2 regions of the Photobacterium sp. DNB22_13_2 genome follow, and region 1 is predicted to be linked to the other one. Evidence: riboswitches for the same ligand, from Rfam matches in the RefSeq annotation. Region 1 holds a riboswitch; the other holds the start of a gene.

Evidence for each region. A riboswitch is a leader RNA that binds a small molecule or an ion and turns the genes downstream of it on or off. The one in region 1 is predicted to bind thiamine pyrophosphate.
Region 2: linked by a shared signal. The riboswitch ahead of thiB (thiamine ABC transporter substrate binding subunit) and the one ahead of thiC (phosphomethylpyrimidine synthase ThiC) in region 1 are both predicted to bind thiamine pyrophosphate.

What each region holds. Positions count from the first base shown of each region.
Region 1 covers NZ_JBNNXU010000040.1:12,589-19,949, forward strand. The annotation lists gene thiH (2-iminoacetate synthase ThiH) at 1-363, opposite strand, end outside; gene ACVA58_RS27385 (thiazole synthase) at 374-1,144, opposite strand; gene thiS (sulfur carrier protein ThiS) at 1,145-1,363, opposite strand; gene ACVA58_RS27395 (HesA/MoeB/ThiF family protein) at 1,371-2,132, opposite strand; gene thiE (thiamine phosphate synthase) at 2,143-3,372, opposite strand; gene thiC (phosphomethylpyrimidine synthase ThiC) at 3,372-5,294, opposite strand; TPP riboswitch at 5,414-5,511, opposite strand; gene ACVA58_RS27410 (voltage-gated chloride channel family protein) at 5,622-6,989, opposite strand; fluoride riboswitch at 7,073-7,136, opposite strand.
Region 2 covers NZ_JBNNXU010000017.1:41,373-48,733, reverse strand. The annotation lists gene ACVA58_RS20595 (DUF547 domain-containing protein) at 101-883, shown strand; TPP riboswitch at 992-1,091, shown strand; gene thiB (thiamine ABC transporter substrate binding subunit) at 1,201-2,181, shown strand; gene thiP (thiamine/thiamine pyrophosphate ABC transporter permease ThiP) at 2,219-3,790, shown strand; gene thiQ (thiamine ABC transporter ATP-binding protein) at 3,784-4,503, shown strand; gene ACVA58_RS20575 (PhoH family protein) at 4,590-5,966, opposite strand; gene rapA (RNA polymerase-associated protein RapA) at 6,314-7,361, shown strand, end outside.

The DNA of each region.
Region 1 (7,361 bases):
GAACTGTTTGGCTTTGATCGCCTCGCATTCACGTACTATCTCGGCAACATTCAAAGTGCGGCGCTTGATGCGGTTTTCCATTGAGAAACCACAATAGGTACACGCATTGGCACACAGATTAGAGAGATATAACGGAATATAAAACGACACCGTATGGCCGAAGCGCTTGCGGGTTAATGCCGCCGACTGCTGTGCCATCTGCTCGAGATAAGGTTCAGCTGCCGGCGAGATCAGGGCTTTGAAATCTTCCAGATCGCGTTTTGGTTTGCGCAACGCCCGCTCAACATCAATCGCTGTCTTGCCATAGATAGACAGCCGGATATCATCCCAATCAAACTGCTTCCACTCATCAACGAAACTCATTACAGGCTCCTTAAGCAGGCTGATCCAAGAAAGCGGTTAAAGGGCTTGAGGCAATAGCATGGTTCACCGTTCCGGCCAATCCAGCCTCATAAGCCATCCGGCCACTCTCTACCGCTAATTTAAAGGCACGTCCCATCGCAATCGGATCGGCCGCTGCCGCAATCGCTGTATTCACCAATACCGCATCCGCCCCCATCTCCATCGCTTCGGCAGCATGAGATGGCGCACCAATACCGGCATCAACGATCACCGGCACCCTCGCCTGATCAATAATGATTTCAAGGAAGTCACGCGAAGCCAGACCTTTGTTAGAGCCAATCGGCGCCCCCAGTGGCATGACCGCAGCACAGCCCACTTCTTCCAAACGCTTACACAGTACCGGATCGGCATGGCAATACGGCAGAACAATGAAGCCTTCTCGCACCAGTTCTTGGGCTGCCGTCAGGGTCTCAATCGGATCAGGCATCAAGTACTTCGGATCAGGATGGATTTCCAACTTCAGCCAATTGGTACCCAGTGCTTCACGAGCCAGTTTGGCCGCGAATACCGCTTCCTTGGCATTTTTGGCTCCGGAAGTATTTGGCAGCAGATAGACCCCAGCCTCAATCAACGGCGCAAGAATATCATCATCACGGCTGTCGATATCCACACGCTTAAGAGCCATGGTTACCAACTCAGAGCCAGAGGCAATGATCGAACCAGCCATAGCCTGGCGGTTGGCGTACTTACCGGTACCGGTAAACAAACGTGACGAGAACGTCTTATCAGCGATAGATAGCATTTATCCTCCTGCAATCGCTTGGAACAAGGCGATGCGATCGCCAGTGCTTAGTACTGTTGTTTCCCACTCATTGCGGGCCACAATATCTTCATTAAGCGCTACCGCAGTAGCCTGAAGTGGCATATCCAGTTGGATCAGCAGAGCGTTGAGAGACTGCCCTGCAGGCACCTCAACCGGTTTATCATTGACCTGTACTTGGATCAGAGTCGTAGTCGTCATAGTGGTTTTATTCTCCCGTCCCGCAAACTGGGCACGATCTATCTGTTGGTAATTGAAAGGCTTGCCAGCCCATCGTCAGACCATCGAACTGGCGAAGGGAGCCAAAGCCCACTTCACCAGCACTAGTCAGTAATTTTATGGTTTCCAGTGCCTGCAAGTTACCCACGGTGCCAACAACCGGCCCGGCAATGCCTGAGTTACTGCAATTTTGCGGCTCATCAACAGCCCCTGCCTGACGCGGGAACAAACAGTGGTAACACGGCCCCTTACCCTGGCGAAAATCAAACGCCATCAGTTGACCTTGCCATCGAATAGCAGCCCCTGAGATCAGCGGTGTCTTGGCATTAAAGCAAGCTTGGTTAACGGCATAGCGGGTTTCTAGGTTATCGGAACAATCAAGCACCACATCGGCCAGCGACACTTCCATCGCTAGTCTCTGATCAGCAAGCCGAGCCTTAACGGCTCGGATACGTATATATGGGTTTAACGCCTGCAGTTGCTCTGCCGCCATTTCAGCCTTGGCTTTGCCTTGATCGCTATCACGGTAAACCACCTGACGCTGCAGGTTAGAGCTATCGACGGTGTCATCATCGGCAATCACCAGATTCCCGATCCCTGCACCAGCAAGGTACAAAGCCGCCGCCGATCCCAAACCGCCCGCACCGACCAACAACACCTGAGCGTTGGCCAATGATTGCTGACCCGCCTCGCCGATCTGCGGCAGCATGATCTGACGGTTATAGCGAAGAAATTCCTGATCACTGAGCATGATTACCGTCCTATTCGGCTGGATTACGGACCAAGATGTCGTCAAATGCCGCGACCGCCTGTGCCGGATCCTCCGCTTGGGTGATGGCACGTACAACTGCTACACTGCTCACCCCTGTACGCCACACCCGCTCGGCACGCGATAGGTCAATACCACCAATCGCGACAGTCGGGAAAGCATCGCCAATCAACTTCTGATACAAGGCTAATCGGTTCAACCCCTGCGGCTTGGATGGCATGTCTTTGGTTGTGGTCGGGAAGATATGACCCAATGCAATATAGCTTGGGGAAAATTCTGCCGCCCGCAGGATCTCGTAGTAACCATGAGTTGAAAGGCCAAGACGAAGTCCAGCCTTTTGGATAGCCGCTAGATCAGCAGTCTCCAAATCTTCCTGCCCCAAGTGGATTCCATAAGCTTGGTTATCGATCGCCAGTTGCCAGTAATCATTCACAAATACCTGAGCACCGTGCTGAACGCCTGCCTCAACGATATTGGAGATCTGGGCGGCCAATGTCGGCTCGGACGGATCTTTGATCCGCAACTGGGTAGTCTTCACCCCCAGATCGAGCAAGCGGATTACCCAATCAGCGGTATCGACAACCGGATACAGCGCCAACTTATCGCGCTCGACCGTGGCAAACGGCGCCACAGCAACTTCTTTGCTTACCCAACCAAGCGCGCAGCTTTCAGGGTGGTTGACAGTCAGTGGGCGTGGGAACAGCGAGCGCATCATCGGCCAGCCAGTTTCACCATAGCCGTCTGAATGACTTTCCAAATAGCCACGGGCATGGGCGCGCGACAGGGTTACCGCATCTTCCAGCGGGTAGTCCAATGCCAGAGCAGCCAGCAACATCGCACGCTGCGGCTCACTCGCACCAGCATGATGACAATACACGGCACGGGCTTCACCGAGATGATGCCAAATATCGACACAGCCTCGCTCTGTCGGTAGTCCACAGACAACCAGCGCCGGATTCTCCGCCACCTGATGCTGCATCTCAGCCAATGATGGGTAAGGGGCGATCCACTGATCGCGCACCTCCAGCCCCTGTGTCCCTGTTTCAGACGGATTAAACGCCAACTTGAAGGCCACGCCGTCAAGCTGAATGTCTACCACCTCCGATCCGCTCCACTCCATACTAACGGCCTCACCGAGCTGATATTTGTCGGCGGCTGCCAACAATGGCTCAATGTGCATCAGCAATGGCGCTAAGTGATCGGGTAAACACAACGCGTTCATTAACTTTCCTCTTTAATTGGGTGATAAAGTTCACTCCCCCTGGCCCGGAATTCATCGGATTTTTGCTGCATGCCTTCAAGTGGGTCATCCAACATTTTTACCGCTAAATCACCTTCTTTTTCCAGCCCTTTCGCATAGTCACGAACTTCTTGTGATATCTTCATTGAGCAGAATTTCGGTCCGCACATCGAACAAAAATGCGCGATCTTGCCGGATTCCTGAGGGAGTGTTTCATCATGGTAGGCTCGAGCCGTTTCAGGGTCTAAAGCCAGATTAAATTGATCTTCCCAACGGAACTCAAAGCGTGCCTTCGACAAGGCGTTATCGCGTACTTGAGCACCGGGATGGCCTTTTGCTAAGTCTGCCGCATGGGCACACAATTTGTACGTGATCAGCCCCACCTTTACATCTTCTTTATTCGGTAAGCCGAGGTGTTCTTTAGGAGTGACATAACACAGCATGGCGCAGCCGTACCAGCCGATCATGGCAGCACCGATGCCAGAGGTAATATGGTCATAGCCCGGAGCAATATCAGTAGTCAGAGGCCCCAATGTATAAAACGGCGCTTCATCGCAGTGCTTGAGCTGCTCTTCCATGTTTTCCTTGATCATGTGCATCGGCACATGGCCCGGGCCTTCGATCATTACCTGGACATCGTATTCCCATGCGATCTTGGTCAGCGCCCCCAAGGTACGCAACTCGCTAAACTGTGCCTCATCGTTGGCGTCAGCCACCGACCCCGGACGCAAGCCATCCCCCAATGACAGGGCAATATCGTACTGGGCACAGATTTCACATATTTCGCGGAAGTGTTCATACAAGAAGCTTTCCTGATGATGAGCCAAACACCATTTGGCCATGATCGAACCGCCGCGCGAGACAATACCGGTGACCCTTTTGGCCGTCATTGGGACATAGCGCAACAAGACACCAGCATGGATAGTAAAGTAGTCAACGCCCTGCTCCGCTTGTTCAAGTAGGGTATCGCGGAACACCTCCCAGTTAAGGTCCTCAGCAATGCCGTTCACCTTTTCCAGCGCCTGATACATAGGCACGGTGCCAATCGGAACCGGGCTGTTGCGAATGATCCACTCGCGAGTTTCGTGAATATTTCGGCCTGTTGAGAGATCCATCACCGTGTCGCCTCCCCAACGAGTAGACCACACTAATTTCTCAACCTCTTCTTCGATAGAAGAGCTAACCGACGAATTGCCGATATTGGCATTCACCTTGACCAAAAAATTACGGCCAATGATCATCGGTTCAGATTCAGGGTGATTTATATTACAAGGGATGATAGCCCGGCCTTCGGCAACTTCACGGCGGACAAATTCAGATGTGATTTCTTCAGGAAGATTTGCCCCAAAGGCCATGCCTAGGTGCTGTTGGTTTAGCGCTTCATCGCGATATCTTGCTCGCCCCATGTTCTCACGAATGGCGATAAATTCCATTTCGGGCGTAATGATCCCCTGACGGGCATAGTGTAATTGAGTGACATTAGCCCCAGCCTTGGCGCGACGGATACGAGCCTGCTGTTCAAAGCGCAGCTCATCAAGCGTGTCATCGGCCAAGCGAGCCTTGGAATATTGCGAGCTTAACTCATCAAGGTACTCGGTATCTCCCCGCTCCTCAATCCATGACTCACGCAGTTTAGGCAGGCCGACATAGATATCAGCCGGTTGATCCGGATCGGTATAAAAGCCCGAAGTGTCATAAACACGGATTGCTTCATTGGGCTCAAAAACGGGATCGTCTTTGGTACCACCAACTAGGCTATCGGCCAAGTTGATTTCACGCATGGGTACACGGATATCTTCGCGGCTACCGGTAACATAGACTTTCCGAGAGCTAGGGTAAGCCTGGGTGGTCAGTGAATCGATAAATTGTTTCGCTTCCAGTCTCGCTTGTTTGCGATTCGACATAGCAATTTCCTTTTTTATCCATAAAAGGGGAAGTTGCTTGGCGGATGGGTGCGTAAACAAGAGGCTATACGTAGGGTGTATAGTTTCGTCTGATACTGTCACTGTGAATACAGTGATACAGAAGAGTCTCTCTTGTTCCCTTCGCAGGTATTAGCCTGATCAGGTTCTACGGATCCCGCAATGCGGTCTCAGCCAAATGGCACTCCGACAAGTTGAATTAGCAGTATATGGAAGGGGTTCAGCCACGGCAAGGTAGAACCCACAAAATTAATACTTAATTGGCAAAAACATTGTTACCTTTGCATAACACACTACGCCCTCACAAAATTATTTGAAGCGCTTCACAAGTGACTTAAGCAATGAAGAATGAGTTTCTCTCAACTCACCCAGCTTATGGGTGATCTTCGGTGCGCCATCCAGATCAAGCAGCTTAGGTACCGCCACTCGCTGCGATGAATAGATCCCAGTGTGGCCACTGAAGAAATATGCGGTATAGCAAGCTATTGCGAAATACAGCATGTGATCGGCACCGAATAACTCCACCCCCATAATGGTACAGGCAAGTGGTGTATTAGTTGCAGCGGCAAATACCGCCAGGAAGCCAAGAGCGGCAAACAAGTCAACTGGGGCACCGAGCACCCAAGCCATAGTATTACCCAGGGTTGCACCAACGAAGAACAGCGGTGTGACCTCGCCGCCCTTATAACCAGCAGCAAGGGTGATTGCAGTCAACAACAGCTTGATTAACCAGCTATACCATTCGGCCCCCCCCTCCTGGAAAGCAGTTAAGATACTGACACCACCTTCTCGGCTTGAGTAAACACCCAGACCGATATAGTCATAGTTACCAATTAGCTGCACAGCACCAATAACAATTAAACCACCAACCACCACAATCAAATACGGGTTTTTAAGAGTCGCCTTTAAGATATCTTTGAAGGCATGGGTTAGCTCACCGAACAAATACCCCGCCAATCCAAATGCTACCGCTGCAACAACAATCTTGGCGATCATCCACAGGTCCACTTTGACCGCATGCTCAAACAAGGTGATGGTTTCAAGAAAATCAATTCGGTAGTGAGTATGGTGCACGCCCCAAGCAGAGCAAACCACATCAGCCAAAATCGCAGCGAACAAGGCTGGAATTATCGCATCATAACGCAAGCGGCCTATCGCCAGTACCTCAAGGGCAAAGATAGCACCTGTCAACGGGGTACCAAATACTGCACCAAAGCCAGCTGCTACTCCAGCAATCAGAATAAGGCGAGTATCAGACTCATTTAGCTTAAACTTACGTGCTAACCAGTGAGTAGATGCACCACCAATTTGCACGGCCGTCCCCTCACGGCCAGCCGAGCCACCAAACAAGTGAGTTAGTACGGTTGTTACCAATACTAAAGGTGCCATACGGGCTGGAATACCTGCACCGGGTTCGTGAATCTCATCCATGATGAGGTTGTTACCACCCTCGGAGTTCTTCCCCAAATTTCGGTAGCAGTAAACAATCACCAGGCCAGCCAACGGCAAAAAGTAAATGAGCCATGAATGATCAATTCGAGTTGCAGTAGCAACACTGAGGATCCACAGGAAAAAGGCATTCAGCGAGCCGACGATAACGGCAACGGGAATAATGAGAAGCGTCCAACGGAGGATTTGGACGAAAATTTTAGGATTTGAACTTAATGGATGCGCCATACCATATCTATCTTTATCTCGGATTACTCTCAAGGATAGATGCTATGGCAAATAAAAAGCCCCACCATAGACGGATCTATCCTACTACAGCAGGAGTCATTATCTCGGTTGAGCGGTTAAAGGTGGAACTCCATCACCCGTCAGCGTCTTAAAGCGATGACAAGGGATAAATGCTATCGCTTATCCCCACAAACAACAAGTAATAATATCCAGTTATATATGGCAAACGTGCCTGTATTTGTTCTGAGGGTATTAATGTAGTTAGGCTAAACGGCTTCTGTACTCCGGAAGTTCTATGCCGCTGGCGAACCAGATATCAACAATACCTCATCTCAGAAACAAACAGATATAAAAAAGCCCCAGTCCTTCGAC
Region 2 (7,361 bases), on a different contig from region 1:
TTTTTTGCAATAAAATCATTCCCTACCGGGTCGTCTAAGCTAATGATACCCAAGTATCTTGTTACCACTTTAGACAGTGATGCTTCACTGAGGATCCCCTATGCGTTTTATTGTCAGTCTGCTATTTCTCTTGCTATCGGCCAGTGCCATTTCGGCGCCCAAGGCCAATTTATGGCCCTACTGGCAGCAATATGCCACCAGCAACTCACAAACGGTTGATCACCGCCGCTGGCAGCGTCTGCTCGATAAATACCTTGTCGTCCAGCCTAACCAAACCTTGTTCCGCTATGGCCGGGTTACTGACAGCGACAAGTATGAACTGGACCGCTACCTGCGTGATCTTACCAAGCTCGATCCGCACCAACTAAACCGCAACGAACAATTTGCCTACTGGGTAAACCTCTACAATGCCCAAACGGTCAAGCTTATCCTCGATAACTACCCCATCTCGTCGATCACCAAACTGGGAGGCTTCTTCAACTTTGGGCCATGGGATGAGCAAGTGCTAACCATCAACGGAAAGACTCTCTCGCTCAATGATATCGAGCACCGTATCTTACGGCCTATCTGGCGTGACCCGCGTATCCACTATGTGGTCAACTGCGCCAGCTTGGGTTGCCCTGACCTCCAATCAGAAGCATTCACTGCCAACAACAACGAACGCCTGTTGGAGAAGTCAGCCGTACGCTTTATCAACAGCCGTAAAGGCGTCAACCCGCAAAGCGGAAAAACCACACTTTCTTCAATTTATGACTGGTATGGCAGTGACTTTGGTAGCCAGTCCCAACTCCAAAAGCACATTAACCAATACCGACAAGGGCCGCAGATCACCCTTAATAAGATCAGTTATGACTACAACTGGTTGCTCAATGATGCCAAGTAGTTAGAGCTTTTCTCTGGCCCCCACACTCATTCCAAATCTTATTACATGATTTGGGCATAAAAGAGCGTTCCTGCTGGCAACCCGTACCTCAGCACATTACAATAACAAGCGTTCTCATTGGGGAGCGCTTGTCGCTGAGATTGCTAAGGCAAAACCCACAGAACCTGATCCAGTTAATGCTGGCGTAGGAATTGAGTTCAATACGGTATGCCTTGTTATCCCGCGGGGCTGGCATGATGCCAGCCTTATGCTCAACCCTGTGCCGCTCATACGATTATTATTCCTCTTGCCGGACGCAAGAGCATCAGGAGCGCATAGTGAAAAAATTACTCCCTCTTCTTACCTTGGCTGCCGCTCCGGCACTGGCCGCGGACAATACCCTGACGGTTTACACCTACAGCTCATTCGCCTCAGACTGGGGACCGGGACCGGCGATCGAAAAAGCCTTTGAGGCACAGTGCGAGTGTAATTTGGAATTTGTCGCACTTGATGACGGGGTGTCCATCCTCAACCGTGTCCGCCTTGAAGGTAAGCGCACCAAAGCCGATGTACTGCTTGGCCTTGATAACAACCTGATTGCCGAAGCCAAGAATACCGGGCTGCTGACAGAGCACCAGGTTGATACCAGCGAAATTACCCTACCTAACGGATGGAACGACACCACCTTTGTTCCCTATGACTACGGCTATTTCGCCTTTGTCTATGACAGCACTAAACTGGCAAATCCACCCAAGAGTTTGGATGAGTTGGTCAACCGTGATGATTTGAGCATCATCTACCAAGATCCGCGTACCTCAACACCAGGGCAGGGCCTGATGCTGTGGATGAAATCGGTCTATGGCGATAAAGCCTCTGACGCTTGGCAGCAACTGGCCCAGAAAACAGTCACGGTCACCAAAGGCTGGTCTGAAGCCTACAGTATGTTCCTCAAGGGGGAGTCCGACATGGTGCTATCGTACACCACCTCGCCGGCCTATCACCTGATTGCCGAGCAGGATGGTAAGTACAAAGCAGCCGACTTCAGCGAAGGGCATTACATGCAAGTGGAGGTTGCCGCCAAACTAAAAAGCAGCCCTAACCAGGCGCTGGCCGATCAGTTCCTAGCCTTTATCCTGACCCCAGAGTTCCAATCCGTGATCCCGACGGGTAACTGGATGTACCCGGTGACGAATGTCGCGCAGCCCGCTGAATTCAAAGTGCTAACCCTACCCGTAAAGGCGTTGGAGTTTTCTGCCCAAGAGGTTGCCAAACAGCGCAGAAGCTGGGTACGCGAGTGGCAACAAGCACTGACCAAGTAGTAGGCACTCACTTTTGAACGCACGTACCACCCAACTGATGCCCGGTCTCATGACTGCCGGGCTCATTCTCTTTCTCGTGGTCGGGGCTCTTGCCGCCTTGATCAATGAAGCCAGCGATCTTGATATTGCCGCACTATGGAATGATCCATACCTACGGCATATTACCGGTTTCTCCTTTACCCAAGCCCTGCTCTCGACACTGCTGAGTATTGTGCCTGCTATTCCCGTTGCCTATGCCCTGTCACGCCGGCAATTCCCTGGCAAAGCCCTACTGATGCGGATCTTTGCCATGACCTTGGTACTGCCTGTACTGGTCGCAGTATTCGGCTTGTTGGCGATCTACGGAAACAATGGATTACTGGCCAGCGCACTGACTCAACTAGGGTGGCAGAGAAGCTTCTCGCTCTATGGCCTTCAGGGAATATTGTTGGCGCATGTGTTTCTCAACCTACCACTGGCGACCCGACTGTTTGTCCAAAGCCTTGAGGGGATCCCGTTTGAGCAGCACCAGCTGTCCACCCACCTCGGGATGTCCAGCTGGCAAACCTTCCGTTTTATCGCTTGGCCAAGACTACGCCAGCAGCTGCCCCATGCCATCGGTCTGGTGTTCATGCTGTGCTTTACCAGTTTTGCTGTCATTATGGCGCTGGGTGGCGGCCCCAAAGCAACGACCATTGAGCTGGCTATTTACCAAGCCCTGCGTTATGACTTTGATTTAGCTGGCGGTGCCATCTTGGCCTTGTGGCAAATGTTACTGTGCTGCAGCTTGGTATTAATGAGCCAGCGCTTTGCCAAGCCACTGGCGACCTCCAGCCAATCCGTCACCAACCCGCGCCAAAGTCAATTTGATAGCCTTGCCAGCCGCTGCTGGGATGGATGCTGGATAGGGTTGGCTCTGCTGCTGGTATTGCCCCCGCTGTTATCCGTTATACTTGCCGGACTTAATCGCCAGACCCTCGATGCCCTGAGCAGCCCGGGACTCTGGCTGGCGGTACAACACTCACTGCAAATAGCCAGTATTGCCAGCGTACTGGCATTGGTTGGGGGAACGGCAATACTCCTCACCAGCCGACAATGGCGGCTCCAACACCGCCGCTGGCAGGCAGACGGCTTGGATCTGATCGGCACTATTATTCTGGTCACGCCAGGATTGGTATTGAGTACCGGGATCTTCCTATTGCTGCGCCAGTTCACCGATGCCTTTGCTGCTGCGTTTTGGGTGGTCATTGCCGTCAATGCCTTAATGGCACTGCCGTATGTCCTCAAAACCCTCAGCCAGCCAATGCTCCATGTGGCCCAGCAATATGAACCACTGTGTCAGAGCTTGGGCATGAGTGGACTATCGCGGCTGAAGCTGGTGGAGTGGCGAGCCTTGAAAAAGCCGTTTGCCCAGTCATTGGCTATTGGTTTTGTCTTGTCTCTCGGCGATTTGGGTGCCATTGCCCTGTTTGGCAGTCAAGATTTTCAAACCCTGCCGCTCTATCTATTCCAGCTACTCGGCAGTTATCAAATGGACGCGGCCGCCGTAGCGGCATTGATCCTGCTGACCCTTAGCCTTGGTCTCTTCTCCTTGGTAGAAAAACTGATCATCCGGACTCCATCATGTTAAATTTGCAGCGTTTACAACATTGCTTTCACCATCCCAAGCAATCAGGCGAATCCACCCAGCTTTGTTTCGACCTCAGGGTAGAAGCCGGTGATATTGTTGCCCTGCTCGGCCCTAGCGGCGCAGGCAAAAGTACATTGCTTGCCATGGTGGCCGGCTTTCTTGCCCCTGATAGCGGCAAGCTCACGGTCAACGACCACCCCATTGAGCAGTTGCACCCGGCCAAGCGCCCGCTTTCAATCTTGTTCCAAGAACACAATTTGTTTCCTCACCTGAGTGTCTATGAAAATATCGGCCTCGGGTTGAGCCCCGCTCTCAAGCTCAGCGTTGAGCAGAAAGAAGAAGTCGTTATTGCGGCCACTAAGGTGGGGTTGCAAGGCTACCTCGACCGCTTGCCGGAGCAGCTCTCCGGCGGCCAACGGCAACGGGTCGCACTGGCGCGATGCCTGATCCGCCAGCGCCCTCTACTGTTACTCGACGAGCCCTTTTCGGCACTGGATCCGGCATTGCGCAAAGAAATGCTCGAGCTGGTCAGAAAGCTGGCACGAGAACAGGGCACGACCGTACTGATGGTCACCCACAGCCCGGAGGATGCACTTAAAATTGCCGACAAGTGTGCGTTTATCTATCAAGGACAGGTGAAAGTATTTGGCCCTAGCCAAGATATCTTAGTTACTCCGAGCGATCCGGCCCTCACGCAATACCTTGGCCATTAGAGCGTAAGGAATAAAACGACCATTAATGAAAAAGCGAGCCAAACGGCTCGCTTTTACTATTGGGTTAATGACCGGACCTGCAGTCGCTACAGGTTCTCCTCGGCAAACTCAGCCAAACGGCTGCGGACAACGCCATTGAGATAGATGTTGGCACTGCCTTCGAAATTCTTGAAACGCTCGACAATATAGGTCAAGCCCGACGTAACAGGAGAAAGGTAACTGGAGTCAATTTGGGCTAGGTTACCTGAACAAACCAATTTGGTGCCTTCCCCACAGCGGGTGATGATGGTTTTGATCTGTGAGGCAGTGAGATTTTGACACTCGTCCAGCAGTACAAAGGCATTCTGGATTGAGCGTCCCCGCATAAAGTTAACCGATTTAAATTGAATATTGGCCTTGTCGAAAATGTACTTCATTGAACCGTCAGTACACACATCGTTTTTGTGCAAAGCCTCCATGGTATCGGTGACCGCCGCGAGCCAAGGCATCATTTTCTCTTCCTCGGTGCCCGGAAGGAAACCGATAGACTCGGCAATTTCAGGGGTATTGCGGGTCACGATGATCTTGTCGTACATTCCTTTTTCAATTACCTGCTCCAGCGCCGCAGCCATGGCTAAGATGGTCTTACCACACCCGGCAGGGCCAGTCAGGATCACCAAATCAATCTTCGGATCCATCAAGGCATCAAATGCCATCCCCTGGTAGATGTTTTTTGGGTGGATCCCCCATGCCTGCCGGCTAAGCAAGCGTTCGTGGCCGATATCTTTCAGGGTCAGAGTTCCGGCGTCGATAGACTGGACCCTACCAGCAAAATCACTGTCCTCATCAATTAAGTATTGATTAATAAACGGTGCTTCGAACAACTCCGACGGCAGGGTATGCACCGTCGAGCGGCCCTTATTCTCCGAATAACATTCTCCGACCCGCTCCCAGAAATTACCACTAAACTTGTGGAACCCCTTGGTCAGCATTTTGACGTCATCAATCAGCTGATCGGTACGGTAATCATCGACAAAATACACCCCGGCGCCTTTGGCGCGCAGTCGCATATTGATGTCTTTGGTGATCAGTACCACTTCACGCGGTGCGTAATGGGCTTGGAGAAACAGCACGCCATTTAGGATACGGTTATCCCCGGCTTTGTCGGCAAAGGCATGGACCGTTTCGGTGACTTCGTAATCGGCAAAAATCGAGACCTTGCCAAGTCCGCCACCTTCGGGGCCAAGTGGGATCCCCTCGGCAATTTGCTCGGGAGTTGCGTCATGGAAGATATCTTCTAGGGCTCGGATGGCAACACGGGCATCACGGGAGACATCCCGCTTACTGTCCTTGATGCGATCGAGCTCTTCGAGCACGGTCATAGGGATAACAACGTCATGCTCTTTGAAGGAATAAACTGCGAGGGGCTCATGAAGCAGAATATTGGTGTCTAGAACGAAAACTTTCCTACCAGCTTCATCCATAGGTACCTCCTTGGTAACAAAACGGTGGGTTTTCCACCAGAGTTTTTCCTGTGCCCGTAAAAACGGGTTGTTACTATTAAAGACCGGAGATAATTAAAAAAATGTGACAGTTACAGTTTGGTACTTTCTTATCACAATGACCGTGACCTTGCTCACGGGTTGCAGTAACATTACTCCCCTTTTTTACCGGTGCGAATTCTGGCTTACACTTATATACCAATACACACTGCCAACAGCAGCAGATGGATACCATCTAGTACGGTATTACTTTGAGTGTAGTTCATAAATGCTGGCGCATCGGCTTCGCATTTTCCTTTATTTCAAATAATTAGAAGGTTTTAACCACTATGCCATTTGCTTTGGGTCAACGTTGGATCAGTGATACTGAAAGTGATCTGGGTCTAGGTACCGTCGTGGCTTCCGATGCCAGAACTGTGACTCTGATGTTCTCTGCCTGTGAAGAGAACCGCCTTTATGCTCGCAATGATGCACCTGTGACCCGTGTAATGTTCAATGTCGGTGATGTGGTTGAAAGCCATGACGGCTGGTCGCTCAACGTCGAGCAGGTCGATGAGACCGGCGGCATCTTTACCTACATCGGTACCCGTACCGATACCGGCGAAGAAAACGTCGCCCTGCGTGAGATTTTCCTCAGCAATCAAATCCGCTTCAACAAGCCGCAGGACAAGCTGTTCGCCGGTCAGATTGATCGCATGGATCGCTTCGCGTTACGCTACCGTGCCCTCAAGAACCAGTATGAGCAGCACAAAAGCCCACTGCGTGGCCTTTGCGGCATGCGTGCAGGTTTGATCCCTCACCAGCTGTACATTGCCCACGAAGTGGGTCGTCGTTACGCCCCTCGTGTCTTGCTGGCTGATGAAGTTGGTCTAGGTAAAACGATCGAGGCCGGAATGATCATCCACCAACAGGTGCTGTCTGGCCGTGCCGAACGTATTCTTATCTTGGTACCAGAAACTCTGCAGCACCAATGGCTAGTCGAAATGATGCGCCGCTTCAACCTGCACTTCTCGATTTTCGATGAAGATCGCTGTGTCGAAGCCTTTGCCGATTCTGCCAACCCATTCGATACTGCCCAATACGTGCTGTGCTCGCTGGACTTCCTGCGCAAGAGCCGCCGCCGTTTCGAACAAGCGCTGGATGCCGACTGGGATCTGTTGATTGTCGATGAAGCCCATCACCTAGAGTGGAGCGAAGACAAACCGAGCCGTCAGTATCAGGTGGTGGAAGCGCTAGCCGAAAAAACAGCGGGTGTGTTGCTATTGACGGCAACCCCGGAGCAATTGGGCCATGAAAGCCACTTTGCCCGCCTGCGCCTGCTCGATCCTGACCGCTTCTACGACTACGAAGCATTTGTCGAAGAAGAACGTCAGTATG